One region of the Pseudomonas sp. SMV7 genome, then DNA from elsewhere that is predicted to be linked to it. Evidence: predicted binding sites of a transcription regulator. Region 1 holds the regulator's gene; each other region holds the start of a gene.
What was found. Region 1 encodes FliA, which starts transcription of late flagellar genes. Its sites were predicted from a motif close to CTAAAGTTTNNNNNNNNNNNGCCGNTAA; they were not measured.
Positions count from the first base shown of each region.

Region 2: a site for FliA is predicted at 4,533-4,560, ahead of motA (flagellar motor stator protein MotA). Genes of this name have one in related genera too.
Region 3: a site for FliA is predicted at 2,173-2,200, ahead of ACLEJP_RS14190 (flagellar protein MotY). Genes of this name have one in related genera too.

Region 1 covers NZ_JBKGGT010000014.1:14,642-24,523, reverse strand. The annotation lists gene flhA (flagellar biosynthesis protein FlhA) at 1-281, shown strand, start outside; gene flhF (flagellar biosynthesis protein FlhF) at 293-1,603, shown strand; gene fleN (flagellar synthesis regulator FleN) at 1,688-2,530, shown strand; gene fliA (RNA polymerase sigma factor FliA) at 2,527-3,267, shown strand; gene ACLEJP_RS17500 (chemotaxis response regulator CheY) at 3,386-3,760, shown strand; gene ACLEJP_RS17495 (protein phosphatase CheZ) at 3,780-4,568, shown strand; gene ACLEJP_RS17490 (chemotaxis protein CheA) at 4,581-6,824, shown strand; gene ACLEJP_RS17485 (protein-glutamate methylesterase/protein-glutamine glutaminase) at 6,871-7,983, shown strand; gene ACLEJP_RS17480 (flagellar motor protein) at 7,983-8,723, shown strand; gene motD (flagellar motor protein MotD) at 8,727-9,584, shown strand; gene ACLEJP_RS17470 (ParA family protein) at 9,675-9,882, shown strand, end outside.
Region 2 covers NZ_JBKGGT010000007.1:103,533-113,414, reverse strand. The annotation lists gene serB (phosphoserine phosphatase SerB) at 1-1,100, shown strand, start outside; gene asd (archaetidylserine decarboxylase) at 1,233-2,096, opposite strand; gene ACLEJP_RS11165 (rhodanese-like domain-containing protein) at 2,106-2,915, opposite strand; gene ACLEJP_RS11160 (HDOD domain-containing protein) at 2,959-4,494, opposite strand; gene motA (flagellar motor stator protein MotA) at 4,625-5,476, shown strand; gene motB (flagellar motor protein MotB) at 5,480-6,493, shown strand; gene rsgA (small ribosomal subunit biogenesis GTPase RsgA) at 6,670-7,701, opposite strand; gene orn (oligoribonuclease) at 7,848-8,390, shown strand; gene ACLEJP_RS11135 (trimeric intracellular cation channel family protein) at 8,491-9,102, shown strand; gene queG (tRNA epoxyqueuosine(34) reductase QueG) at 9,240-9,882, opposite strand, start outside.
Region 3 covers NZ_JBKGGT010000010.1:64,172-74,053, forward strand. The annotation lists gene ACLEJP_RS14185 (argininosuccinate synthase) at 1-1,026, opposite strand, end outside; gene ACLEJP_RS14190 (flagellar protein MotY) at 1,163-2,137, opposite strand; gene pyrC (dihydroorotase) at 2,267-3,313, shown strand; gene rnt (ribonuclease T) at 3,373-3,984, shown strand; gene ACLEJP_RS14205 (peroxiredoxin) at 4,067-4,669, opposite strand; gene ACLEJP_RS14210 (bacterioferritin-associated ferredoxin) at 4,893-5,111, shown strand; gene bfr (bacterioferritin) at 5,312-5,785, shown strand; gene grxD (Grx4 family monothiol glutaredoxin) at 5,843-6,178, opposite strand; gene ACLEJP_RS14225 (molybdopterin-dependent oxidoreductase) at 6,270-8,378, opposite strand; gene argF (ornithine carbamoyltransferase) at 8,756-9,676, shown strand; gene ACLEJP_RS14235 (ABC transporter ATP-binding protein) at 9,673-9,882, shown strand, end outside.

The DNA of each region.
Region 1 (9,882 bases):
AGATCTTGCTCAATAGTCTGCAAAGGGCCGGGCAAGGTCAGGAAGACGGTGTTCTTCTGGAGCCGAGCATGGCCGAGAAGCTGCAGCGTTCGTTGATCGAAGCGGCCCAGCGCCAGGAAATGCAGGGCCAGCCGGCCATCCTCCTGGTCGCCGGCCCGATCCGCGCCATGCTGTCGCGTTTCGGTCGCCTGGCCGTACCGAATTTGCATGTGTTGGCGTATCAGGAAATACCGGACAACAAGCAAGTCACCATCGTTGCCACCGTGGGCCCTAACGGCTGAGGTAGTGGATAATGCAAGTTAAGCGATTTTTCGCCGCCGATATGCGTCAGGCCATGAAGCTGGTCCGCGATGAGCTGGGCGCTGACGCCGCCATCATTGGCAACCGCCGCATCGCCGGGGGTGTCGAGCTGACGGCTGCGCTGGACTACAAGCTGTCCGCCCTGGCCCCGCGTGTGCCGAATGCCGAGCTGGAAGAAGAGCTGCGCAAGACCCATACGCGCATCGCCACGGCCCGCGCCGAACTCGACCCGCGCCCGGACAGCAGCGACAACAACCGCCAATTGTTCGCCGGGCAGTCGCTGACTGCTGCCGAACCGTTGATCGAACCGCACGTCGACGCCCCCGAGCCCGCTGCTGCAGCCCCGGCTGCGGCGCCGGTCGATGCGCGCCTGGTCGATGCCATGCGCTCCGAGTTGTCCGGCCTGCGCGAGCTGCTGGAAGTGCAGCTCGGCTCGTTGGCCTGGAACCAGCTGCAGGGCAGCAAGCCGCAGCAGGCCACCGTCTGGCGCCGCCTGCAGCGCATCGGCCTGTCCGGCCCGATCGCCCGCGAACTGCTGGAGCTGACCGCTGGTATCGATGAGCCACGCCAGGCCTGGCGCATGCTGCTGGCACACCTGGCGCGCATGATCGAAATCCCCGAGATCGAGCCGATCGAAGAGGGCGGGGTGATCGCCATGGTCGGCCCGGCCGGCATGGGCAAGACCACCACCCTGGCCAAGCTGGCCGCCCGTTACGTGCTCAAGTACGGCGCGCAGAACCTGGCCTTGGTGAGCATGGACAGCTTCCGCATCGGTGCGCAGGAGCAGCTCAAGACGCTGGGCCGCATCCTCAACGTGCCGGTGACCTACGTTGACCCGGGCCAGTCGCTGGCTGCGGCGCTGGAGCCGCTGCTGCGCAAGCGCGTGGTGCTGATCGATACCGCCGGCCTGCAGGCCAGCGACCCGGCCCTGCGCATGCAACTGGAAACCCTGGCCGGGCGCGGTATCGCCGCGAAGAACTACCTGGTCCTGGCCACCACCAGCCAGAAGCAGGTGCTGACCGCCGCCTACCACAGCTACAAGCGCTGCGGCCTGGCCGGCTGCATCCTGACCAAACTCGATGAAACGGCAAGCCTTGGTGACGTCTTGAGCCTTGCCATCAGTCATGAACTGCCAGTGGCCTACCTGACCGATGGGCCGCGCATTCCTGACGACCTGCACCTGCCGCGCGGGCACCAGTTGGTCAGTCGCGCGGTCAATGTGCAGCAGCAGGACGAGCCCAGCGAAGAGGCGATGGCCGAAATGTTCGCTGATCTCTATCACAACCCACGGCGAGCGGGTTGATGATGAAGCGTGTGCAAGGTAGCTATGCCAAGGGGTACGCAGAATTGCCCCACGTGTGGCCTGGGTCCCAGCGAGACAAGGTATATAACAGACATGGGTAGCATGCATCCCGTACAGGTGATCGCCGTGACCGGTGGCAAAGGTGGCGTCGGCAAGACTAACGTTTCAGTGAACCTGTCCCTGGCGCTGGCCGAGCTTGGCCGCAGGGTCATGCTGCTTGACGCCGACCTGGGCCTGGCCAACGTCGACGTGCTGCTTGGCCTCACCCCCAAGCGGACCCTGGCCGATGTCATCGAAGGGCGCTGCGAGCTGCGCGACGTGATGCTGCAGGGCCCTGGCGGCGTGCGCATCGTGCCGGCAGCCTCGGGCACGCAGAGCATGGTGCACCTGGCGCCGGCCCAGCATGCCGGGTTGATTCAGGCCTTCAGCGAAATTGGCGACAACCTCGACGTGCTGGTCATCGACACCGCTGCCGGTATCGGTGACTCGGTAGTCAGCTTCGTCCGCGCCGCCCAGGAAGTGCTGCTGGTGGTCTGCGACGAACCCACCTCCATCACCGATGCCTACGCCCTGATCAAGCTGCTCAACCGCGACTACGGCATGAACCGCTTCCGGGTGCTGGCAAACATGGCGCAGAGCCCGCAGGAAGGGCGCAACCTGTTCGCCAAGCTGACCAAGGTCACCGACCGCTTCCTCGATGTCGCCCTGCAGTACGTGGGCGCCGTGCCGTATGACGAATGCGTGCGCAAGGCCGTGCAGAAGCAGCGCGCCGTCTACGAAGCCTTCCCTCGCTCCAAGTGCGCTCTGGCATTCAAGGCGATTGCGCAGAAGGTTGACAGCTGGCCGCTGCCGGCCAACCCGCGCGGTCACCTGGAATTCTTTGTCGAGCGCCTGGTACAGCCCACCAGCGCGGGACCCGTGTTATGAATGCGAGTGGTTTCAAGATGTACAGCCGAGCATCGAAAGACGCCCAGTACGAGCTGATCGAACGCTACGCCCCGCTGGTCAAGCGCATCGCCTACCACCTGTTGGCGCGTTTGCCGGCCAATGTGCAGGTCGAGGACCTGATCCAGGCTGGCATGATCGGCCTGCTCGAAGTGGCCAACAAGTACGACGCCAGCAAGGGCGCCAGCTTCGAGACCTACGCCGGCATCCGTATTCGCGGGGCCATGCTCGACGAGGTGCGCAAGGGTGACTGGGCACCGCGTTCGGTGCACCGCAACACGCGCATGGTCAGCGACGCGATGCGTGCCGTGGAGGCCAGAACCGGGCGTGACGCTAAAGATCATGAAGTTGCTGCCGAACTCCAGTTGAGTCTCGATGATTACTACGGGATCTTGAACGACACCTTGGGCAGCCGCCTGTTCAGCTTTGACGACCTGTTGCAGGACGGCGAGCACGAAGGGCTGCATGAAGATGGCGCCAGTGGCCATGTCGAGCCTGCGCGTGGCCTGGAGGACGAGCGCTTCCAGGCTGCCCTGACCGAGGCCATCGCCAACCTGCCGGAGCGTGAGCGCCTGGTGCTGGCGCTGTACTACGACGAAGAGCTGAACCTCAAGGAAATCGGTGAGGTACTTGGGGTCAGCGAGTCGCGGGTCAGCCAGTTGCACAGCCAGTGTGCCGCGCGCCTGCGCAGCCGCCTGGGGGAATGGCGGGCGCGTTGAACCCGGTGTCGTTGCAGTCGTTTTCCACGTGCGTTTTCCATGTTGCACCGATTTGATTGAATGCGCGCTCGCAGCCGGGCGCGTTTGAGACTGCTTGGAGGTCTACTTGAACAAAGACATGAAAATCCTCATCGTTGACGATTTTTCGACGATGCGGCGGATCATCAAGAACCTGTTGCGTGATCTGGGCTTCACCAACACCGAAGAAGCCGATGACGGCACCACGGCGCTGCCGATGCTGGAAAACGGCCATTACGACTTCCTGGTAACCGACTGGAACATGCCCGGCATGTCCGGCATCGACCTGCTGCGTAAAGTCCGTGCCAGCGACAAGCTGAAAGCCATGCCGGTACTGATGGTGACCGCCGAGGCCAAGCGCGACCAGATCATTGAAGCGGCCCAGGCCGGCGTCAATGGCTATGTGGTCAAGCCGTTCACCGCCCAGGTTCTCAAAGAAAAGATCGAGAAGATCTTCGAACGCGTCAACGGCTGAGTCACGTCAGGGGGGCGCCATGGATTCATCACAAACGTCTTTGGGCGAGTTCGAATCGACCCTGAAGAAGCATGCCCAGGAATTGGTCGCGAGCCTCGAGCACGGCCGTTTCGGCGAGGCGGTACAGCTGATCCACGAACTGAACCAGACCCGCGACCGCGGCCTGTACCAGGAAGTCGGCAAGCTGACCCGCGAGCTGCACAGCGCCATCGTCAGTTTCCAGATCGACCCGACCATGCCGCAGGCCGAGGAGGTGTCGCAGATAACCGACGCCACCGAGCGCCTGTCCTATGTGGTCAGGCTGACCGAGGGCGCGGCCAACCGCACCATGGACCTGGTCGAGGAAAGCACCCCTGTGCTCAACGACCTGGCCAGCGAGGCCAGCGCCCTGAGCAGCGACTGGCAACGCTTCATGCGTCGCGAGGTCGCTGCGCCGGAGTTCCGTGACCTGGTGAAACGCGTTGACAGTTTCCTGACGCACAGCGCCGAAGGTAACCGCAAGGTCGCCGGCCACCTCAACGACATTCTGCTGGCCCAGGACTATCAGGACCTGACCGGCCAGGTGATCAAGCGCGTCACCGCGCTGGTGACCGAGGTGGAAAGCAACCTGCTGAAACTGGTGCTGATGGCCAGCCAGGTCGACCGCTTTGCCGGCATCCAGCATGACCACGATCAGCTGCGCGCAGAAAAAGATCGAGAAAAACATCCGACTCGGGGTGAAGGTCCGCAGATTCATGCCGATAAGCGTGAAGACGTCGTGTCCGGTCAGGACGATGTCGATGATCTGCTGTCCAGCCTGGGTTTTTAAGGAGCACCTTTGATGAGCTTCGGCGCCGATGAAGAAATCCTCCAGGATTTCCTGGTAGAAGCCGGCGAAATTCTTGAGCAACTGTCCGAGCAACTGGTCGAGCTGGAAAGCCGACCCGACGATGCCGACCTGCTCAATGCGATCTTTCGCGGTTTCCACACTGTAAAAGGGGGCGCCGGCTTCCTCCAGCTGAACGAGCTGGTGGAGTGCTGCCATATCGCCGAGAACGTCTTCGATATCCTGCGCAAGGGTGAGCGCCGGGTCGATGCGGAACTGATGGACGTGGTGCTCGAGGCACTGGACACGGTCAACAGCATGTTTGGCCAGGTGCGCGAGCGCAGCGAAGTGACCCCGGCCACCCCCGAGCTGCTGGCGGCTTTGTCGCGTCTGGCCGAGCCGGGCGCTGCGCAAGAAGCCCAAGCGCCTGCCGCTGCCGCGCCGGAGCCGGTTGTCGAAGTTGCCGCCGGGGAGCCGGACATCACCGACAGCGAGTTTGAGCAGTTGCTCGACTCGCTCGATGCGGTCAAGGCCCAGGCAGCGGCCGACGACCAGCTGCACGGCGAGACCGTCAGCGCTGGCAGCACTGAAGGTGACGAAATCACCGATGCCGAGTTCGAATCGCTGCTCGACCAGTTGCACGGCAAAGGCCAGTTCAGTGCCGAGCTTGCCGCGCCAGCGGTTGCCAGCGCGCCGGAAGCGGCCAGCGACGAAATTACCGACGCCGAATTCGAATCGCTGCTCGACCAGTTGCATGGCAAGGGCACGTTCCAGGCCGATGCCTTGCCTGCGGCCAAGGCATCGGCGCCTGCCGCTGCCGAGCCCGCTGCCGGTGGCGACGAAATCAGCGAGCACGAGTTCGAGGCGCTGCTGGACCAGTTGCACGGCAAGGGCAAGTTCAACGGCGAAGTGGCCGCTGCCGAAGCCCCTGTCGCAGCCAAGGTGCAGGCGCCGGTTGCGCCCAAGGCCGACAGCCAGCCAGTAGCCAAACCTGCTGCAGCTGCCGCGCCTGCGCCGGCACCTGCCAGCAAGCCTGCCGCAGCGCCACGCGCGCCGGCTCCGGCTGCCGACAAACACGCTGCCAGCGAAGCGGAAACCACCGTGCGGGTCGACACTGCGCGCCTGGACGAGATCATGAACATGGTCGGTGAACTGGTGCTGGTGCGTAACCGCCTGGTGCGCCTGGGCCTGAACAGCGGCGACGAGGCCATGTCCAAGGCCGTGTCGAACCTCGACGTGGTCACCGCCGACCTGCAGACCGCGGTGATGAAAACCCGCATGCAGCCGATCAAGAAAGTCTTCGGCCGCTTCCCACGCCTGGTGCGTGACCTGGCCCGGCAGTTGAAGAAAGAGATCAACCTGGAGCTGGTCGGCGAAGACACCGACCTCGACAAGAACCTGGTCGAAGCCCTGGCCGACCCGCTGGTGCACCTGGTGCGCAACGCGGTCGACCACGGTGTGGAAATGCCCGAGGAGCGCGAGGCCGCTGGCAAGCCGCGTACCGGCCGGGTGGTGCTGTCGGCCGAACAGGAAGGCGACCACATCCTGTTGTCGATCTCTGACGACGGCAAGGGCATGGACCCCAACATCCTGCGCGCCAAGGCCGTGGAAAAGGGCCTGATGGACAAGGACGCCGCCGAGCGCCTCAGCGAATCGGATTGCTACAACCTGATCTTCGCCCCGGGCTTCTCGACCAAGACGGAGATTTCCGACGTGTCTGGCCGTGGTGTCGGCATGGACGTGGTGAAGACCAAGATCTCCCAGCTCAACGGCTCGATCAACATCTTCTCGGCCAAGGGCCAGGGCTCGAAGATCGTCATCAAGGTGCCGCTGACCTTGGCGATCATGCCCACGCTGATGGTGATGCTGGGCAACCAGGCGTTCGCCTTCCCGCTGGTCAACGTCAACGAGATCTTCCATCTCGACCTGTCGCGCACCAATGTGGTCGACGGCCAGGAAGTGGTGATCGTGCGCGACAAGGCATTGCCGCTGTTCTACCTCAAGCGCTGGCTGGTCCAGGGCCAGGTGCACGAAGAGCAGCACGAAGGCCATGTGGTGATCCTCTCGGTCGGCACCCAGCGCATCGGCTTTGTCGTCGATCAACTGGTTGGCCAGGAAGAAGTGGTCATCAAGCCGCTGGGCAAGATGCTGCAAGGCACTCCGGGCATGTCCGGGGCCACCATCACCGGCGACGGTCGCATCGCGTTGATTCTCGACGTCCCGAGCATGCTCAAGCGTTACGCCGCACGGCGTATTTGATTTCGGTGGCGCACCCTGGCGGGTTGCGCCGCCTAACGGAGTGTTTATGGCAGTCAAGGTCCTGGTGGTGGATGATTCCGGTTTCTTCCGCCGCCGCGTCTCGGAAATCCTCTCGGCGGATCCAACGATCCAGGTGGTGGGTACCGCGACCAACGGCAGGGAAGCAATCGACCAGGCGCTGGCGCTCAAGCCCGATGTCATCACCATGGACTACGAAATGCCCATGATGGACGGCATCACGGCGGTGCGGCACATCATGCAGCGCTGTCCGACGCCGGTGTTGATGTTCTCGTCGCTGACCCATGAAGGCGCCCGGGTCACCCTTGATGCGTTGGATGCCGGCGCGGTGGACTACCTGCCGAAAAACTTCGAGGACATCTCGCGCAACCCCGACAAGGTCAAGCAGCTGCTGTGCGAGAAGGTGCATACCATTTCTCGCAGCAACCGCCGCTTTGGCAGCTACGCCAGCCCGGCGCCAGTGGCCACGCCGACGCCTGCCAGCAACTTCGCCAGCCCGGCCCCGGCGCGCACTGCCGTGCCAGCCCGGGCGACGGCCCCGGCCGCAGCGACAGCACATTCACCAGCGCCCAAGCGCAAGCCTTACAAGCTGGTGGCCATTGGCACTTCCACCGGCGGCCCGGTTGCCCTGCAACGTGTGCTGACCCAACTGCCCGCCAACTTCCCGGCACCGATCGTGCTGATCCAGCACATGCCTGCGGCGTTCACCAAGGCCTTTGCCGAACGCCTGGACAAGCTGTGCCGCATCAGCGTCAAGGAAGCCGAGGACGGCGACCTGCTGCGCCCTGGCCTGGCGCTGCTGGCGCCGGGTGGCAAGCAGATGATGATCGATGGCCGTGGCGCGGTGAAGATCCTGCCCGGCGACGAGCGCCTGAACTACAAGCCGTGCGTGGACATCACCTTCGGCTCGGCGGCCAAGTCGTATGGCGACAAGGTACTGTCGGTGGTGCTCACCGGCATGGGCGCCGATGGCCGTGAAGGCGCCCGCCTGCTCAAACAGGGCGGCAGCACGGTGTGGGCCCAGGATGAAGCCAGCTGCGTGATCTATGGCATGCCCATGGCCATCGTCAAGGCCAACCTTGCCGACGCGGTGTACAGCCTGGACGAAATCGGCAAGCACCTGGTGGAGGCGTGCGTCTGATGGACGTGCTGAGCCTGATCGGCCTGATCCTCGCTTTTGTGGCCATCGTCGGTGGCAACTTCCTCGAAGGCGGCCATGTCGGCGCGCTGATCAATGGCCCTGCGGCGCTGATCGTGCTGGGCGGCACCCTGGCGGCGGCTTTGCTGCAGTCGCCGTTGGCGTCGTTCAAGCGCGCCTTGCAGATCCTGCGCTGGATCCTGTTTCCGCCACGGGTCGACCTGGCCGGTGGCATCGACCGCGTGGTCAACTGGAGCCTGACCGCACGCAAGGAAGGCCTGCTGGGGCTGGAAGGGGTGGCCGATGCCGAACCCGACCCGTATGCCCGCAAGGGCCTGCAGCTGCTGGTGGACGGTGCTGAGCCGGAGGCCATCCGCAGCATCCTCGAAGTCGATTTCCTGACCCAGGAAAGCCGCGATATCCAGGCCGCCAAGGTATTCGAGAGCATGGGCGGCTACGCACCCACCATCGGCATCATCGGTGCGGTGATGGGCCTGATCCACGTGATGGGCAACCTGGCCGACCCGTCGCAACTGGGCAACGGCATTGCCGTGGCCTTCGTCGCCACCATCTACGGCGTGGCCAGCGCCAACCTGGTGTTGCTGCCGGTCGCCAGCAAGCTGAAGGCTACCGTCATGCGCCAGTCGCGCTACCGCGAGATGCTGCTCGAAGGCTTGCTGTCGATTGCCGAAGGCGAGAACCCACGCTCTATCGAGCTGAAGCTGCAAGGCTTCATGGAGTAACCCATGCGTCGCCGTCGTCATGCCGAGGAACACGAAAACCACGAACGCTGGCTGGTGTCGTACGCCGACTTCATCACCTTGCTGTTCGCCTTCTTCGTGGTGATGTACTCGATTTCCTCGATCAACGAGGGCAAGTACAAGGTCATTTCCCAGGCCTTGCTCGGCGTCTTCAACGACCCCGAGCGCAGCATGAAGCCGATCCCCATCGGCGACGAGCGGCCGCTGAGCGTGCGCCCGGCCGAGCCGTTGGTCAAGGACAGCGAACAGACCGAAGCGGGCCTGGCGGCGACCAGCAGCGACCCGCTGAAGACCATCAGCGATGACGTGCGCGATGCCTTCGGCGACCTGATCAGCAGCGACCAGATGACCGTACGCGGCAATGAATTGTGGATCGAGATCGAGCTCAATTCCTCGTTGCTGTTCGGCAGCGGCGATGCCATGCCCAGCGACCAGGCGTTCGCCATCATCGAGAAGGTGGCCGGCATTCTCAAACCGTTCGCCAACCCGGTGCACGTCGAAGGCTTTACCGACAATCTGCCGATCCGCACCGCGCAGTACCCGACCAACTGGGAGCTGTCGTCGGCGCGGGCGGCGAGCATCGTGCGCCTGTTGGCGATGGAAGGCGTCGACCCGGCGCGCATGGCTTCGGTGGGCTACGGCGAGTACCAGCCGGTGGCCAGCAACGACACGGCTGAAGGCCGCGCGCGCAACCGCCGGGTGGTGCTGGTGATTTCCCGCAACCTCGAAGTACGCCGCAGCCTGACCGGCTCGGGTAGCGCCAATGCCAAGCCGGATGCGGCATTGCGCCGGGCTGGCACACAAAGTGCACCGGCAACGCCAGCAACGGTGGCGGGGCAGTAACTCGTCAATTCTCTGTCACTGTAAACAGGTTCGCGAAATTGCCGCCGCTCCCTCAGCGGCGTGCAAAATCAACGAGATAGAAGTTGTCCTATGAGAGTCTGGGCAGTAGCCAATCAAAAAGGTGGCGTCGGCAAGACCACCACTACCATCGCCCTGGCCGGCCTGCTGGCCGAGGCCGGCAAGCGTGTGGTCGTCGTCGACCTCGACCCGCACGGCTCGATGACCAGTTACTTCGGGCACAACCCGGATGCCCTGGAGCACAGCTGCTACGACCTGTTCCTGCACAAGGGCACGGTGC
Region 2 (9,882 bases), on a different contig from region 1:
TCATGCACGGCACCCTGTCGTTCGGCATCCTGGTCGACATTCCGGACAACGAAGTGGCGACTGCCTTGCTGCAAAGCGTGCAGGCCAAGGCCCACGAACTGAACCTGCAGGCCCGCTACACGCCGATTTCCGAGGCCGACTACCAGCACTGGGCCGACGGCCAGGGTGAGGCGCGCCACATCGTTACCCTGCTCAGCCGCAAGATCACCCCCGAGCAACTGCAGCGGGTGAGTGCGGTAATCAGCCAGTACGGCCTGACCATCGAGCGTATCGAGCGCCTGTCGGCCCGTGTCGCGCTGGATGCCCAGACCGGCAAAGGCAAGGCGGCCATCGAGATCTCCGTGCGTGGTGTACCGAGCGATGGCCAGGCCCTGCGTGCCGATTTCTTCGCCCTGGCCGAGGAACTGAGCATTGATATCGCTTTCCAGAAGGACGACCTGTTCCGCCGCAACCGTCGCCTGGCGGTGTTCGACATGGACTCGACGCTGATCGAAGCCGAAGTCATCGATGAACTGGCCAAGGCCGCCGGCGTGGGCGAACAGGTGGCGGCAATCACCGAGCGCGCCATGCGCGGCGAACTGGACTTCCGCGCCAGCTTCAAGGAGCGCATGGCGCTGCTCAAAGGGCTGGATGTCGGGGTGCTGGACGAAATCGGCGCTTCGCTGCGCCTGACCGAGGGGGCCGAGAACCTGTTCGCCGAACTCAAGCGCCTGGGCTACAAGACCGCGATCCTGTCCGGTGGCTTCACTTACTTTGCGCGCCAGGTGCAGGCGCGTCTGGGTATCGATTACGTGTTCGCCAACGAGCTGGAAGTGGTCGATGGCAAGGTGACCGGCGTGGCCGTGGAACCCATCGTTGATGCCCAGCGCAAGGCCGAGCTGCTGCAGAAGCTGGCCAGCGAAGAAGGCCTGGAGCTGGAGCAGACCATTGCCGTGGGCGATGGTGCCAACGACCTGCCGATGCTGTCACTGGCTGGCCTGGGCGTGGCGTTCCGCGCCAAGCCGCTGGTACGCCAGTCGGCCAAGCAGGCGATTTCCACCCTGGGGCTGGATGGGGTGTTGTACCTGCTGGGTGTGCGTGACCGCGACGCGCGCGGCTGATCTGCACATTCGGGGCTGCTTTGCAGCCCTTCCGCGACACCAGGCCGCTGCCACAGGTAATCGCATACCTCCTGTGGCAGCGGCCTTGTGTCGCGATGGGCCGCAAAGCGGCCCCAGCGATCTATCAGGCAGTCAAGCCTGCACAGGCAGCGCCAGCTGCTGCCCCATGCGTACCGCAGAGCCGGCACCCAGCGTCTCGGCCCATTTCACCTGCTCTGGCCCGAACAGCACGATAGCGGTCGAGCCCAGCTTGAAGCGGCCCAGCTCGGCCCCTTTTTCCAGGTGGATCGGTGCGCGGCTGGCTTCGTCGTAACGGAAGGTCTTCAGCTCGCGCTTGGGCGGCGTCACCAGCCCGGCCCACACGGTCTCGATCGAGGCGACGATCATCGCACCCACCAGCACCACGGCCATCGGCCCGCGTTCGGTATCGAACAGGCACACCACGCGTTCGTTGCGGGCGAACAGCTCGGGGACGTTCTCGGCGGTAGTCTGGTTGACCGAGAACAGGCGGCCCGGCACATAGACCATTTCGCGCAGGGTGCCGGCCAGCGGCATGTGTACGCGGTGGTAGTCCTTCGGCGACAGGTAGATGGTGGCGAACTCGCCGCCCATGAACGGAGCGGCCATCGCCGGGTCACCGCCCAGCAGTTCCTGGGCGCTGAAGCCGTGGCCCTTGGCCTGGAAGATGCGGCCGTGCTCGATCGGACCCAGCTGGCTGACGGCACCGTCGGCCGGGCACAGGATGGCGCCCGGGGTTTCGTCCAGTGGGCGCGCGCCTGGCTTCAGGGCGCGGGTGAAGAACGCATTGAAGTGCTCGTAGGCGCTCAGGTCTTCGACCAGGGCTTCGGCCATGTTCACCTGGTAGCGCTTGGCGAACCAGGCGGTAAAGGCGTTCTTGAACCAGCGCACACGGCATTCGGCGATGCAGCCGGCCAGGCGCGACAGCAGATGGTGCGGCAGCAGGTACTGGCTGATGATGAACAAACGGGATTTCATGCAGGTTCCTTAGACTTCTACAGGCGTGTCCGGGTGGTTGCCCCATTCGCTCCACGAGCCGGCGTAGGCCTTGACGCGTGGGTAGCCGAGGGCCTTGGCCACCAGGTAGGTGAAACCGGAGCGGCGGTGGGATTGGCAATGGGTGATCACTTCCTTGTCGGGGGTGATACCCAGGTTCTGCAGGACTTCGGCGATGTCCGGGCGGATGCGCAGGTGGTCGTTGAGGTCCATGCCGGCCGTCCACTCGAAGTTGATTGCACCGGGAATGTGGCCGCCCCTGGCTGCCAGCACTTTCTCGCCGCGGAATTCCTGCGGGCCACGGGCGTCCCAGATGACCAGGTCTTCCGCGCCCAGGCGGCTTTGCAGGTATTCGCGGGTGGCTGTGGGCTTCGTGTCGATACGCAACTGCACGGGGGTATTACCGCTGGCAGGCACTTCGGTGGAGAGCTTGTCGGCCGGCCACGCCTGGATGCCGCCGTTCAGGTAGTGATAGCGCTTGTGGCCGATCACATCGAGCAGCCAGATGAAGCGCCCGGCCCAGCCGCCACCTTCATCGTCGTACACCACATACACCGCATCGTCGCGGTGGCCGAGTTCACTGAACAGCTTCTCCAGGTCGGCCTGGGCCGGCAGCAGGCCGGGCGCAGGCGGCTGGCCAAGCTGGGTGCGCTTGCCTTCGACGAAGCGTGCACCGGGGATGTGCCCGCTGGTATAGCGGTTGCTACTGCTCAGGTCGACCAGGATCAGCTGTGGCGAACCGAGGCGCGGCAGCAAGTCTGCAGCTTCTATTACCAGGGGCAGGCCGGAAAAGTCAGTCATCCACGGTCTCCAGTTGCAAAGAGGGGCGATTGTAGCGCAAGGCTCAGGCCTTGCGGTTGGCAAACACCGACAGCGCCCGCTCGGTGCATTGTGCGGTCTTGGCGAAAGCCTGCACGCTTACCTCGGCCAGCGGTCGGCTGCCTTGGTCGGCCACCATCAGCATCAACACCTGGTCGTTCACCGCCAGCGAGCGCAGCAGCACGTGCTCGCTACTGAACAAGGCCCGCAGCGGGGCCGGCAGCAGCGCCGCGAACTGGCTATGGTTTTCCGGGGTGATGCGCAGTTGGCCAGCCTGGGCCAGCAGCTTTTGCAGCAGTTTGTTTTGCGACACCTGCAGGGTGAGGGCCCCGGCCTCCTTGGGCAGACCGGCGAACTGCTGCACACGCAGTTGATCGCTGGCCTTGTCCAGGCTCAGCAGCAGGACGCGCTGCATGCCGCAGGCCAACAGGGCTTCGAGGGCCTGGGTGGCCAAGTGCACGCCGTTGGTGAACGGGCTGGGTTGGGCCAGCAGGTGTTGGCACAGCTTGCGCCAGCGCGCCAGTTCGTCGTTGCTGGGCGGTGGCGGTGCCAGCATGTCCGGGTGCGGACGGCGCTGGTGCCAAGGCCAGATCAGCGCTTCGGCCGGGTGGAACAGGGCGTGCTGGGCATGGCGGCGGGCACTGGCCGCTGCCTGCTGGTGCACCTGCTGCTGCACGTCTTCCAGCGAGGTCTGCAGGTACAGCGCGGTCAACAGCTGCCAGCGCAGCAGGTGCGGGTTGTCCCAGCCCACCTGTGCTGCCAGGGCCAGGTTGTTGGCCAAAAGCACGGTATTGGCCGGCTGGTTGAACCAGCGACGCAGGCCGGGCTCGGCGTCCAGACGATGTTGCTGGCTGAGCAGGTCCGGATCGCGGGCGATGTTGAGCACCTGGGCCAGTTGGTCGCGCTCTTCCAGCAGCAGGCGATAACCCTGGGTCACCCACTGTGGCAGGCGCCAGTACTCTGCCATGGTCTGGCACAGCGTCATGATGCGCACGCCAAACAGCTGCTCCTCGACATGGGCGGCGTCTTCGCCCTTGTGGATAACCCGCAATTCCCAGGTGTCGAGCAGCTTGGGGTAGGCCAGCGCCAGCGGCCACAGTGGTGCCAGGAACAGCAGGCTACCCCAGTGAATTTCCTGCCACAGGCGTGCCAGGCGGCTGGCGAACAGGCCGCTGGCCTGCTGCGAGGCGTGCTGGCTGATCAGCTGGAATTGGCACAGTACCGGCGGGATCTCTTCGGCAGGCAGCGCAGGCAGACGTTTGAGCAGTTGTTCGCTGCGCTCCAGGCCCAGCCGGTTGAGTGCGACTTCCAGGCTCTCGGCCGGCTCGGCCAGGCTGGCATTGGTGGGGTGATTGGCTTCGCGCATCACCGATAGCACCAGCGCCGGGCTATCCTGCATCAGTTCGGCGATATCGCGCAGCGAGCGGCGGCTATCGTGGATCGCGGCCATGACCCGGTCGTAGCTGTGCTTCGGCACCGGGATGCGAACACTCTCGAGCAGCTTTACCCAGGCCTCTAGCGTACGCGGGGCCTGAGCGGGCACCTTGGTTTCAATTGTCATTTTGACATCAGTCCGAACTGGCTTTTCGCAATGAGTGGCTATAGTCTGGCGCAGTTCTGCCGATAAGTAGAAGAAGAGTTTTCAGGCTCCCGTCTCTTCCCCTGACCACGACAGCAAGTGCTTTGAACCTATGGCTAAAATTATCGGCATCATCGTCGTATTCGCGAGCGTGCTCGGCGGATACGTACTCTCCCACGGCAAGATCGCGGCGCTGATCCAGCCGTTCGAAGTACTGATCATCGGCGGTGCGGCCTTTGGTGCGTTCCTGCAGGCCAACCCTGGCTACATGACCATGCACGTCATCAAGAAGTCGATGAAGATGTTCGGCTCGCGCTTCAGCCATGCTTTCTACCTGGAAGTGCTGGGCCTGGTGTACGAGATCCTCAACAAGAGCCGTCGCGAAGGCATGATGGCCATCGAGGCCGATATCGAGGACGCCGCAGCCAGCCCGATCTTCGCCAAGTACCCGACTGTGCTGGCCGACGAGCGCATGACCGCGTTCGTCTGCGACTACCTGCGCATCATGTCCACCGGCAACATGGCGCCGCACGAGCTCGAAGGCCTGTTCGACATGGAACTGCTGAGCATGAAGGAAGAGCTGGAGCACCCGTCCCATGCGGTGAACGGCATCGCCGACGGCATGCCAGGGTTCGGTATCGTTGCGGCGGTACTGGGTATCGTGGTGACCATGGCCTCGCTCGGCGAGGGTGACCAGGCCTCCATCGGCCTGCATGTGGGTGCGGCGCTGGTAGGTACCTTCTTCGGTATTCTGGCGGCCTACGGCTTCTTCGGTCCGCTGGCCAAGTGCCTGGAACACGATGCCAAGGAAGAACTGAACCTCTACGAATCGATCAAGGCGTCGCTGGTGGCCTCCGCCTCGGGCATGCCGCCATCGCTGGCGGTGGAATTCGGGCGCAAGGTGCTGTACCCCAAGCATCGCCCGAGCTTTGCCGAACTGGAACAAGCAGTTCGCGGTCGCTGAGTCATGGAGAACAATCAGCCCATCATCGTCAAGCGCGTCAAGCGCTATGGCGGCGGCCATCACGGCGGCGCCTGGAAAATCGCCTTCGCCGACTTCGCCACGGCGATGATGGCGTTCTTCCTGGTGCTGTGGTTGTTGTCCACGGCCACGCCGGAGCAGAAGATCGCCATTGCCGGCTACTTCAAGGACCCGATCGGCTTTTCGGAAAGCGGTACGCCGTACATCATCGACCTGGGTGGCTCACCGCAGCTGGCCCCGGAAAAGACCATCAACCCCGAGGCCAAGTCGGAGCCGACGCCTGATACCAGCATCCAGCTGGACAAGGATCAGGTGGAGACCATGGCCGAGCAGGTGGAACGCGAGCGTCTGGAACTGTTGCTGCAGGAGCTGCAGAACAAGGTTGAGGAAAACCCGCAACTGCAGAAGTTCAAGGACCAGATCCTGTTCGAGATCACCCAGGACGGCCTGCGCATCCAGATCATGGATGCCGAGAACCGGCCAATGTTCGACATCGGCAGTGCGCGTCTGCAGCCTTACTTCGAAGACATCCTGCTGGCCATGGCCGACACCATCAAGGCGGTGCCGAACAAGATCAGCATCAGTGGCCACACCGATGCCAAGCCGTATGCCGGCAGTGGTGAGTTCGGCAACTGGGAGCTGTCGGCCAACCGGGCCAACGCTGCGCGTCGTGCGCTGGTGGCTGGTGGCTATCCGGATGGCCAGGTGGCGCGGGTGGTGGGTTATGCCTCGTCGTCGCTGTTCGACCGCAACAACCCGTTCAACCCGGTCAACCGCCGCATCGACATCATCGTGCTGACCAAGAAGGCCCAGCGCAATATCGAGGGTGAGCAGGGTTCGCCGGAGGCACCACCTGCCGCGCCTGCCGCGCCGGGCGCTGCGGCACCGGTTGTGCCAGGGGGGGCCGAGCAGGCACCCATGCAGCCGCGTGAACTGCGCCAGAAGCTGAACATCTTCGAAGAGGGGACGTTGAAGATGGATGAGGCCAAGGACCAGTAACCCCTACAGGGTCGCGCTGTAGCTGAAGCAAGCGCGGAACCTGTGGGAGCGGGCTTGCCCGCGAACACGGGCGAAGCCCGTGCCAACCACCGCGGTGCCTGCTTCGCGGGCACGCCCGCTCCCACAGGATTGGCGTGGCCCTTGAGCCTTGTGCAGTACCTGCGGGAGCGGGCAGGTCAGTAAGCGTCTTCCGGCAGGCTGGCGATGATCGAGCGGTAGCTGTTCATCCGTTGCGGTTTGATACGCCCCTCGTCCAGCGCCTTGAGCAGCGCACAGCCTGGTTCACGGTCATGCTTGCAATCGCGGAAGCGGCAGGTGCCGAACAGGTCGCGGAACTCGATGAAGCCATCTTCCACATCGCTGCGGCTGACGTGGCCAAGGCCGAATTCGCGGATGCCCGGCGAGTCGATCAGGTCACCGCCATTTGGGAAGTGGTAGAGCCGCGCAGTGGTGGTGGTATGGGTGCCCTGGCCAGACCATTCCGACAAGTCGCCGACGCGAGTACCGGCGTCCGGCAGCAGGCTGTTGACCAGCGATGACTTGCCCACCCCCGACTGGCCGACGAACACGCTGATGTGGCCGTCGAGCATCTGCTGCAGGCGTTGCATGCCGTCACCGTGGTGCGCCGATACTTCCAGCAGCGGGTAGCCCAGCTCGCGGTACACCTCAAGCAGCGCACGCAGGCCCGGGCCGTTCTGGTCATCGATCAGGTCGGCCTTGTTCAGCAACAGCAGCGGGCGAATGCCGGCATGCTCGGCTGCGACCAGGTAACGGTCGATCAGGTTGGGGTGCGGTTCGGGGGCCGGGGCGAAGACGATCACGATCAGGTCGACGTTGGCCGCCACCGGCTTCAGCTGGCCATGGTTGTTCGGCCGGCACAGCTCGGTGCTGCGCGGCATCTGCGCGACGATCACGCCGATGCCCTGGTTGCCCGCGCGCCAGACCACACGGTCGCCGGTGACCAGGGCCGGCAGGTTGGCGCGCAGGTGGCAGCGGAACACCTGGCCTGCGGCTTCGCCGTCCTGGGCCTCCACCTCTACCTGCACACCGAAGTGCGCGATCACCAGGCCCAGTTGCTCCGGCCCCAGGTCGCCACCCTCCAGTTCCTGCAGCACATGCTGCTCGCGTTTGGCCGCACGCGCGGCGCGCTCGTTCTGGATTTTTTCGATGCGCCAGTTCTGGCGGCGGTTGAGCTGGCGTTTGGCCATGAAGGTTCCGTGCGTGGTGGGGCAGGTTGAAAACGGCAGGCAGTTTAGCACGCCAGGCGCCGGACCATTTCGCTTACCTGCGTGGCGTGAATGGGCGTGCCCTGGCCACTGCGCTACTATGAACGCCTATAGGAGGAGCCCCCTGCATGCAAAACCCACAGAACCTGATCTGGATCGACCTGGAAATGACCGGCCTGGATCCGGACAGCGACGTCATTATCGAAATGGCCACCATCGTCACCGACAGCGAGCTGAACACCTTGGCCGAAGGGCCGGTGATCGCCATCCATCACAGTGACGACGTGCTGGCACGCATGGACGAGTGGAATACCCGCACCCATGGCGCTTCGGGCCTGACCCAGCGCGTGCGCGAGAGCAAGGTCGGCATGGCCGAAGCCGAGGCGCAAACCATTGCCTTCCTGGAGCAGTGGGTACCGAAAGGCAAGTCGCCGATCTGCGGCAACAGCATCTGCCAGGACCGCCGCTTCCTCTACCGGCACATGCGCAACCTGGAAAGCTACTTCCACTACCGCAACCTGGATGTATCGACCTTGAAGGAGCTGGCTGCACGCTGGGCGCCTTCGGTGCGCGACAGCTTCAAGAAGGGCAACACCCACCTGGCGCTGGACGATATCCGCGAATCGATCGCCGAGCTGCGCCACTACCGCGAACACTTCATCAAGGTGTGAGTCGAAAAGGCGCAGATATTGTATCTGCGCCCCCTTTTGGTGCCATGTGCAACTGGTTAGACTGCGCGCCTTTCTCGCCCGCCCGCACGGACCCTGCACCATGTTGTTGATGCTCTACCTCATCGCCATTACCGCCGAAGCCATGACCGGCGCGTTGTCTGCCGGCCGCCGCGGCATGGACTGGTTCGGCGTGGTGCTGATCGCCTGCGTCACTGCCCTGGGTGGCGGCTCGGTGCGCGACGTGCTGCTTGGGCATTACCCGCTGACTTGGGTGAAGCACCCGGAATACCTGGTGTTGACCAGCTGTGCGGCGTTGCTGACCATTTTCATCGCGCCGATGATGCGCCGCCTGCGCTCGCTGTTCCTGGTGCTCGATGCCCTGGGGCTGGTGGCCTTTACCCTGATTGGCTGCATGACTGCGCTGGAAATGGGGCAGGGCATGCTGGTGGCTTCGCTCAGTGGGGTGATTACCGGGGTGTTTGGCGGGATCCTGCGGGATATCTTCTGCAATGACATTCCCTTGGTGTTCCGTCGCGAGTTGTACGCCAGCGTCTCGTTTGCAGCGGCCTGGTTCTACCTGGGCTGCGTGTACTTCAAGGTGCCGGCGGAGCAGGCGATGCTGCTCACATTGTTTGGCGGCTTCCTGTTGCGCCTGCTGGCGATCCGTTTCCACTGGGAAATGCCCAAGTTCCACTACAACGACCAGCAGTAACGCAGTTCTGGTACAACATGCCCCCTGTGGGAGCGGGCGTGCCCGCGAACACCGGCAGAGCCGGTGCCATCCACCGCGTTGTCTGATTCGCGGGCACGCCCGCTCCCACAATGGGGCGTAAGCTCTGGGCTGGTTCGCTATTGAACGCCGTGCTGCGCCAACGCCCACTCCACGTGTTCGCGCACCAGCACCGAGGCATCCGCGCGCCGCGCTTTCAAGGCTTCGATCACCGGGATCGTCGACGGCGCATTGCCCAGCCCCACCGCGAGGTTGCGCAACCAGCGCTCATACCCGGCCCGGCGCAGCGGCCCGCCCTCGGTCTTGCGCAGGAACGTCCTTTCATCCCACAGGAACATCTCGGCCAGCTCGGCATTCTCCAGGCCATGGCGTGGCTGGAAGTCCTGCTCCTGGCTGGGCCTGGCAAAGCGGTTCCACGGGCAGACGATCTGGCAATCATCGCAACCGAACACCCGGTTACCCATCTTGGCGCGCAGCTCGACGGGGATCGGCCCCCTCAGTTCGATGGTCAGGTACGAGATGCAACGTCGCGCATCCAGCACATAGGGCCCGACGAAGGCCTGGGTCGGGCAGATGTCCAGGCACGCCTGGCAGCGCCCGCAATGCTCGCTGCTGGTGGCTTCATCCACCGGCAGCGGCAGGTCGACGAACAGTTCGGCGAGGAAGAAATAGCTGCCTGCCTTGCGGTTGAGCAACAGCGTGTTCTTGCCGATCCAACCCAGCCCGGCCTGCTCGGCCAGGGCCTTTTCCAGCACGGGGGCG
Region 3 (9,882 bases), on a different contig from region 1:
CACGCCGTTCACGTTGACCTGCGAGGCGTCGATCATCTGCTGCAGCATCAGGCGCTCCGGGCTCCACCAGTAGCCGGTGTAGATCAGGCTGGCATACTTCGGCATCAGCTCATCCTTCAGGTGAGCGACTTCGCGGTCCAGGGTGATCGACTCGATGGCACGGTGGGCCTTGAGCATGATCGTGCCACCAGGGGTTTCGTAGCAGCCACGCGACTTCATGCCGACGTAACGGTTCTCGACGATATCCAGGCGGCCGATGCCGTTGGCACCACCGATGCGGTTCAGGTCGGCCAGCACGGTGGCCGGGGTTTTCTCGACGCCATCGATGGCAACGATGTCACCGTTGCGGTAGGTCAGCTCGATGTAGGTGGCCTGGTCCGGGGCGTTCTCTGGCGAGACGCTCCAGCGCCACATGTCTTCCTCGTGCTCGGTCCAGGTATCTTCCAGGACCCCGCCTTCGTAGGAGATGTGCAGCAGGTTGGCGTCCATCGAGTACGGCGACTTCTTCTTGCCATGGCGTTCGATCGGGATACCGTGCTTCTCGGCATAGTCCATCAGCTTCTCGCGGGACAGCAGGTCCCACTCACGCCACGGGGCGATGACCTTGACGCCTGGTTTCAGGGCGTAGGCGCCCAGCTCGAAACGTACCTGATCGTTGCCTTTGCCGGTTGCGCCGTGGGAAATGGCGTCAGCGCCAGTTTCATTGGCAATTTCGATCAGGCGCTTGGCGATCAGCGGACGGGCGATGGAAGTACCCAGCAGGTACTCGCCTTCGTAGACGGTGTTGGCGCGGAACATCGGGAACACGAAATCACGCACGAACTCTTCGCGCAGGTCGTCGATGTAGATCTCTTTAACGCCCATTGCCTGGGCCTTGGCACGGGCCGGCTCGACCTCTTCACCCTGCCCCAGGTCTGCGGTGAAGGTCACCACTTCGCAGTTGTAGGTATCCTGCAGCCACTTGAGAATCACCGAAGTATCAAGGCCGCCGGAATACGCCAGTACGACCTTTTTTACGTCCGCCATGCCATCACTCCACGGGGTTGTACGGAAAAGCGTCGATTCTAACGACCTTGCAAGTAAATTTACAGTGGGGCGACAGCTTCTGACGACAAAGCGACAGGAACTGTCGGAAGGGCGACGGAATATGCGACAGGAAATGTCAAGGAGCCTTGGTACCCGCCGCCGCAGCAGCCGGGCTGGCTGGTGCCGTGGCCGGAGCCACCGGTGGCAGTGTCGGTTCGGCCGGCTTTTCCACCGCTTTCTCGACCGGTTTCTCGACCACCGCGACGCGATCCAGCTCGATGTTCACACGACGGTTACGCGCCCGGTTCGCCGCGCTGTTGTTTTTGGCCAACGGATAGCGCTCGCCATGGAAGCGCACAGTGATCTGCTCTTCCGGTACGCCATTGGCCTTGAGGTAATCAGCTACCGCCAGTGCGCGGCGGCGCGACATGTCACGGTTGGTCAGGCGGTTGCCGCTGTTGTCCGAGTGGCCGTTGAGCTCGACATGGTTCACTGTCGGGTCGGCCTTCATGTAGTCGAGGATGACATCCAGCCGCGACTTGGCCGACTGATCCAGATCGAAACCACCGCCAGGGAAGCCGACCTGGGTCTGGCGCACCTGGTCATAGTTCATCGGCAGCAGCTTGCCGGCACAGGCCTGGTAGTCGCTGTAGGCCTTGGCAAAGCTGACCGGCAGCACCCGCACTTCCATCGGCCTGCCCGCCTCGCCGGCATAATTGCGCACCACGGTGCTGCGGCCGTCGAGCAGGCCATTGATCAGCCGGCTGGCCTGGCCCTGCGACGAGCTGAACAACACGCCGGTGCGGGCCATGCGCACGCTGCCCAGGTTGATGTCGCTGCGCCCGGGTTGCCAGGGCGCAGCGGCCGCCAGCAAGGTCGCGGTGCCGGCACCCAGCGCGTTACTGTCCGAACGCAGCTGGAACACCGGCTGTTCGCCCGCACGGCGCACGAACTCACCACTGCCAAAGCCGTCGATCGGCTGCACCAGCCGACACTCGAACTGGTCACCCTCGACCTTCCAGGCGATATTTTCCATGCGCGTCTGGAAGGTCAGCGCACCAGCCGGCAGGCTGGCGAACAGGGTCAATAGGGCTAGGTAACGCTGGCGCACGGGCGGCTCCACAATTCTGACGGCTTACCTGCAGGCTATCGGACGCCAGCCGGAAAACTTGATAGCCGTGCTCCACCCGGGGTTTTCCGGTAGCATTGGGGCTTGAGTTCGACCCGCCTGGAATCCCCAATGTCCGATCGCCTGACCCTCCTGCGTCCCGACGACTGGCACATCCATCTGCGCGATGGTGCCGTCCTGCCCCATACCGTTGGCGACGTGGCGCGTACCTTCGCCCGTGCCATCATCATGCCCAACCTGGTTCCACCGGTTCGCAATGCCGTCGAAGCCGGCGCCTACCGTGAGCGCATCCTGGCTGCCCGGCCGGCCGGCAGCCGCTTCGAACCGCTGATGGTGCTGTACCTTACCGACCGCACCAGCCCCGCGGACATCCGCGCGGCCAAGGCCAGCGGCTTCGTGTACGCCGCCAAGCTGTACCCGGCCGGCGCTACCACCAACTCCGACTCGGGCGTGACCAGCATCGACAATATCTTCCCCGCCATCGAGGCGCTGGCGGAAGTCGGCATGCCACTGCTGGTGCACGGCGAAGTGACCCGCAGCGAGATCGACGTGTTCGACCGCGAGAAGCGCTTCATCGACGAACACATGCGCCGTGTGGTCGAACGCTTCCCGACGCTGAAGGTGGTGTTCGAGCACATCACCACCAGCGATGCCGCCCAGTTCGTCAGCGAGGCCCCGGCCAACGTCGGCGCGACCATCACCGCGCAACACCTGCTGTACAACCGCAACCACATGCTGGTCGGCGGCATTCGCCCGCACTTCTACTGCCTGCCGATCCTCAAGCGCAACACCCACCAGGTGGCGCTGCTGGACGCTGCCACCAGCGGCAACCCGAAGTTCTTCCTGGGAACCGACTCGGCCCCGCATGCCCGCCATGCCAAGGAAGCTGCCTGCGGTTGCGCCGGGTGCTACACCGCCTACGCGGCCATCGAGATGTACGCCGAAGCGTTCGAGCAGCGTAACGCGCTGGACAAGCTGGAAGGCTTTGCCAGCCTGCACGGCCCGGCTTTCTACGGCCTGCCGGCGAACACCGATACCATCACCCTGGTTCGCGAAGAATGGACCGCCCCGGACAGCCTGCCATTTGGCGAGCAGACCGTAGTCCCGCTGCGCGCCGGCGAAAAACTGCGCTGGCGCCTGCTGGAGGAGAACGCGTGAGCGAAGACCTCTACGAAGACGACCTCGATACCCAGGGCAGCAGTGGCTCGCGTCACCCGATGGCCGAGCGCTTCCGCGGCTACCTGCCGGTAGTGGTGGATGTGGAGACCGGTGGCTTCAACAGTGCGACCGATGCGCTGCTGGAAATTGCCGCAGTCACCATCGGCATGGACGAAAAGGGCTTCCTGTTCCCCGAGCACACCTACTTCCACCGGGTGGAACCGTTCGAAGGCGCCAACATCGAGCCAGCCGCGCTGGAGTTCACCGGGATCAAGCTGGATCACCCGCTGCGCATGGCGGTGAGCGAAGAAAGCGCGCTGACCGACATCTTCCGCGGCGTCCGCAAGGCGCTCAAGGCCAATGGCTGCAAGCGGGCGATCCTGGTCGGCCACAACAGCAGCTTCGACCTTGGCTTCCTCAATGCAGCAGTGATGCGCAACGACCTCAAGCGCAACCCGTTCCACCCGTTCTCCAGCTTCGACACCGCTACCCTGGCGGGCCTGGCCTATGGCCAGACCGTACTGGCGCGGGCCTGCCAGAGTGCCGACATCGACTTCGACGGGCGTGAGGCGCACTCGGCGCGTTACGATACAGAGAAGACTGCCGAGCTGTTCTGCGGCATCGTCAACCGCTGGAAAGAGCTGGGCGGCTGGCGCGATTTCAACGATTGAGATCGTACTCGCAGCGAAGAGGCCGACACAGCACGGCAAAAAAAAACCGGCCACCAGGGCCGGTTTTTCATGCGCGCGGCAATTACAGCTTGCCAGCGTTCTCGCTCAGGTAGGCAGCAACGCCTTCTGGCGAAGCGTTCATGCCCTTGTCGCCTTTCTTCCAGTTGGCAGGGCAGACTTCGCCGTGCTCCTCGTGGAACTGCAGGGCGTCGACCAGACGCAGCAGCTCGTCCATGTTACGGCCCAGCGGCAGGTCGTTGACGATCTGCGAACGAACAACACCGTTGGTGTCGATCAGGAAGGCGCCACGGAAGGCCACGCCGCCTTCGGACTCGACGTCGTAGGCTTTGCAGATTTCGTGGGTCATGTCGGCAGCCAGGGTGTACTTGACCTGGCCGATACCGCCGTTGTTGACCGGGGTGTTACGCCAGGCGTTGTGGGTGAAGTGCGAGTCGATCGACACGCCGATCACTTCGACGTTGCGCGCCTGGAAGTCAGGGATGCGGTGGTCCAGGGCGATCAGCTCGGACGGGCAGACAAAGGTGAAGTCCAGCGGGTAGAAGAACACCAGGCCGTACTTGCCCTTGATGGCCGAGGCCAGGTTGAAGCTGTCGACGATTTCGCCATTGCCCAGCACGGCCGGCACGGTGAAATCGGGGGCTTTCTTACCAACGAGTACGCTCATTGTAATCTCCTGATGAGGGTGAAAAACGTTTGCCGGGCCAGACGGGCCTGCCCGACATCCAACAAAGGCCAACCATCATACACGGCTTCTGGTGACAGGCCGACTCCCACGACGAAGCAACCGCCGGTCGCTCAAGCGCGGCCCTTCCAGAAAGTCCTTTGACAAGCATTCTCATTAACATTAAGCTCCACCCCATCAAGCCCAGCCACGATGGTCAGCCTTTATGTATGTGTGTCTTTGTGTCGGCGTTACCGACGGACAGATCCGCGATGCGATCTATGAAGGATGCTGCAGTTACAAGGAAGTGCGAGCCGCGACCAACGTCGCCAGCCAGTGTGGCAAATGCGCCTGCCTGGCCAAGCAGGTAGTTCGCGAGACCCTGACCGAGCTCCAGGTCAGCCAGGCCGCCCTGCCCTACCCGGTAGAATTTACCGCCGCCTGATACCCAGAATTCGAAGAACCGGACCTAGCGTCCGGTTTTTTTATGCCTGAAATTCAATAAGTTAGCGTTCCAACGCGGTTCACAAACATTCTTATTCCTATTAATTTTCATTTATTATTCAACAACTTAGGTTTGACACACCTGGGCATCGGGCTCAAACTTCAGTGTATTGGCACACTTCTACAGGGCAGGAACCCGACATGAAAGGCGACGTAAGCGTCATCCAGCATCTCAACAAGATCCTCGGAAACGAGCTGGTCGCGATCAACCAGTATTTCCTGCACGCACGCATGTACGAAGATTGGGGCCTGAACAAACTCGGCAAGCATGAGTACAAGGAATCCATCGACGAGATGAAGCACGCTGACAAATTGATCAAGCGTATTCTCTTCCTCGAAGGTATCCCCAACGTCCAGGACCTGGGCAAGCTGCTGATCGGCGAGCACACCAAGGAGATGCTCGAATGCGACCTGAAGATCGAACAGAAGGGCCTGATCGACCTGAAGGCAGCCATCGCACACTGCGAAACCGCTGGCGACTTCGGCTCGCGTGACCTGCTCGAAGATATCCTCGAGTCCGAGGAAGAACACATCGACTGGCTGGAAACCCAGCTGGGACTGATCGACAAGATCGGTATCGAAAACTACCTGCAGTCGCAGATGGGCGAAGAATAAATATTCGGCGCATGAAAAAACCCGCAATCAGCGGGTTTTTTCATGCTTGCCGGAATATCAGGCTTCAGAAGCCTTGGCCTTGGCGGCCGCTTCCTTGATCAGGGTCTGCAGCTCACCCTTCTCGAACATTTCCAGCATGATGTCGCTGCCACCAACCAGTTCACCGGCTACCCACAGTTGCGGGAAAGTCGGCCAGTTGGCGTATTTGGGCAGGTTGGCGCGAATTTCCGGGTTCTGCAGGATGTCGACGTAGGCGAACTTCTCGCCACAACCCATCACGGCCTGCGATGCACGCGCAGAGAAGCCACACTGCGGGGCATTCGGCGAGCCTTTCATGTAAAGCAGAATGGTGTTGTTGGCAATCTGCTCTTTGATCGTTTCGATGATATCCATGTAGCACCTCGGCTTAACTTTCCGACGCGGTCGTCGGCACGGTGAGGCATTGTAACGGAAAGCCGAGCAGCATGCTCGGCCTTACCGTCCCCTATGCGGCCTCTATCTGCACCGGCACGCCATTGAGCGCGGCATTGCCGGAAACAGCGTCACGCAGGCGCTCATCGGTGAGGTCGTTTGCGCTCACGCCCGGTTGCGCCCGGGCCACCTGCAATTGCACGCCATCGCGCGCATGGCCAAAACCGTGGGGCAGGCTGACTACACCGGGCATGATGTCGTCACAAGCCTGTACTTCGACCTCCAGCGTGCCAGTGCGCGAGCGAATGCGTACCCGCTGGCCATCCTGCAGTTGCCGCTGCTGCAGGTCTTGCGGGTGCATCAGCAACTGATGGCGCGGCTTGCCCTTCACCAGGCGGTGGAAGTTGTGCATCCACGAATTGTTGCTGCGCACGTGGCGGCGGCCGATCAGCAGCAGCTCGCCTGGCGCCGGTGCAGGCTGCTGCGCCAGGCGCTGCAGGTCATCCAGAAGCACTGGCGGCGCCGCCTCGACTGCCTTGCTGGCGGTCTTCAGGCGCGTGACGAGGTTGCCACGCAATGGCCCGAGGTCGAGGCCGTGCGGGTGCTGGTCGAGGGTGGCCAAGGAAAGCTGCCAGGGTGTCGTTTCGCCATATGGCCCCTTGCGCAACGCCAGGTCAATCAGCTGTGCCGGTGCCAGGGTTGGTTTCAATTCGAGCTCGGCGCGCCTGGCGAAGGCCTGTGCCAGGCCGACGAAGATCTCCCAGTCGTGCAATACCGCTTCCGGCTTGGCCAGGATCGCGCGATTGAAACGGGTCACATTGCGCACTGCCAGGAGGTTGAACGTGGTGTCGTAGTGGTCGTTCTCCAGTGCCGTAGTCGAAGGCAGGATCAGGTCGGCATGGCGGGTCGTCTCGTTGATGTACAAGTCGATGCAGAGCATGAATTCCAGCCCTTGCAGCGCGGCATCCAGCTGGCGGCCGTTAGGCGTGGACAACACCGGGTTGCCGGCGACCGTCACCAGGGCACGCACCTGACCGTCGCCGGGGGTGAGGATTTCTTCGGCCAGGGCCGCCACGGGCAGCTCGCCGGCGTATTCCGGCAAGCCCGACACGCGGCTTTGCCAGGCGTTGAAATGGCCACCGGAGGTAGTCGCCACCAGATCGACAGCAGGCTCGGTGCACAACGCACCGCCTTGACGGTCAAGGTTGCCGGTCACCAGGTTGATCAGTTGCACCAGCCAGTGGCAGAGGGTGCCGAAGGCCTGGGTCGAGACGCCCATGCGCCCGTAGCACACGGCCTTGTCGGCGGCAGCGAAATCCCGAGCCAGTTGGCGGATGTCAGCCGCAGCGATGCCACAGTGCACGCTCATGGCCTCGGCGCTGAACGGCGCGATCGCTTCGCGTACTTGTTGCAGCCCCGCGACCGGCAAGTGCGAGCCGCGGGCCAGACCTTCTTCGAACAGGGTGTTGAGCACGCCGCACAACAGCGCCGCATCCCCGCCAGGGCGGATGAACAGGTGCTGGTTGGCCATGGCCGCGGTTTCGCTGCGCCGCGGGTCCACGACCACCAGGCGCCCGCCACGGGCTTGCAGGGCCTTCAGACGCTTTTCCACGTCCGGCACGGTCATGATGCTGCCATTGGAGGCCAGCGGGTTGCCGCCGAAGATCAGCATGAAGTCGGTATGGTCGATGTCCGGGATCGGCAACAGCAGGCCATGGCCATACATGAGATGGCTGACCAGGTGCTGCGGCAGCTGGTCCACAGAGGTGGCAGAAAAGCGGTTACGGGTTTTCAGCAACCCGAGGAAATAGTTGCTGTGGGTCATCAAACCATAGTTGTGCACGCTCGGGTTGCCCTGGTACACCGCCACGGCATTGCGCCCATGGGCCTGCTGGACCGCCCACAGCCTGTCGGCGGCGAAGGCGAAGGCTTCTTCCCAGCCGATGGCCTGCCAGCGCTCGCCTACCCGCTTGTGCGGCTGGCGCAACCGGTCGGGGTCGTTCTGGATATCCTGCAGGGCAACCGCCTTGGGGCAGACATGGCCGCGGCTGAACGGGTCCAGGGGGTCGCCCTTGATCGAGCTGATCAGCGCCGGCCCGCCTTCCTCGTGGCTCACTTCGATGTTCAGCCCGCAGATCGCTTCGCACAGGTGACAGGCACGGTGATGCAGGGTCTTGGTCATGGCCGCCTCTGCCTTGTTGTGATGGACGAAGCGCGACTATGCGCCCAGGCCCGGGTACCGACCAGCGCACTTCGCGGTGTGAATCCACCGACATCAGGCACACGATTTGCGACAGCCATTTGCCAACCTGCCAGCAAGCCGTGTACAACCCTCTGTAGCAAATAAAAAACAGCACTGCCCGTCGGCCAATACACCCCTTGCAACACCCTTTGCCACCGAGCGACTGTTTCCCCTCTTGGCTTCAGGCGACATTTACTTATAGTATTGCGCCTTCCCCTATTTCGTCCGCCTCCGTGCGGCTTACGCCGCAGGTCACTCCCGTTGTCAAAAAAACCATACGGTCGACCTGCATACCGTTGCAGATAAGGTAGTCAATCATGAGCGCTAGGCACTTTCTCTCCCTGCTGGACTTCACCACCGACGAATTGCTCGGGGTGATCCGCCGCGGCATCGAGCTGAAGGACCTGCGCAAGCGAGGCGTGCTGTTCGAGCCCCTGAAGAACCGCGTGCTGGGCATGATCTTCGAGAAGTCCTCGACGCGGACCCGGGTGTCGTTCGAGGCCGGCATGATCCAGCTCGGCGGCCAGGCCATCTTCCTGTCTCCGCGCGATACCCAGCTGGGCCGCGGCGAGCCGATCGCCGACAGCGCCATCGTGCTGTCGAGCATGCTCGACGTGGTGATGATTCGTACCCATGCCCACAGTACCCTTACCGAGTTCGCCGCGAATTCGCGCGTGCCGGTCATCAACGCCCTGTCCGACGAGTCGCACCCGTGCCAGCTGCTGGCCGACATGCAGACTTTCCTTGAACAGCGCGGGGCGATCCAGGGCAAGACCGTGGCCTGGATCGGCGACGGCTTCAACATGTGCAACTCGTACATCGAGGCGGCCAGGCAGTTCGACTTCCAGCTGCGCATCGCCTGCCCGCAAGGTTACGAGCCGGACCCACGCTTCATGGCCATTGGCGGCGACCACGTGCAGATCGTTCGCGATCCCAGGGAAGCCGTGCGCGGCGCCCACCTGGTAACCACGGATGTCTGGACTTCGATGGGCCAGGAAGAGGAAACTGCACGGCGCCTGGCGCATTTCGCGCCTTACCAGGTCACCCGCGAACTGCTCGACCTGGCGGCACCCGACGCCCTGTTCATGCACTGCCTGCCAGCCCACCGTGGCGAGGAAATCAGCCATGACCTGCTCGACGACCCACGTTCGGTCGCCTGGGCCCAGGCTGAAAACCGCTTGCATGCACAGAAGGCCCTTCTCGAATTCCTTGTCGAACCGGCTTACCACCACGCATGAGTCAACCCCTACTGCTCAACCTGCGCAACCTCGCCTGCGGCTATGGCGACCAGCGCATCGTCCAGAACCTCAACCTGCACCTGAACGCAGGCGACATCGGTTGCCTGCTGGGGTCCTCCGGTTGCGGCAAGACCACCACCCTGCGCGCGATCGCCGGTTTCGAACCGGTGCACGAAGGCGAGATCCAGCTGGCCGGCGAGGTCATT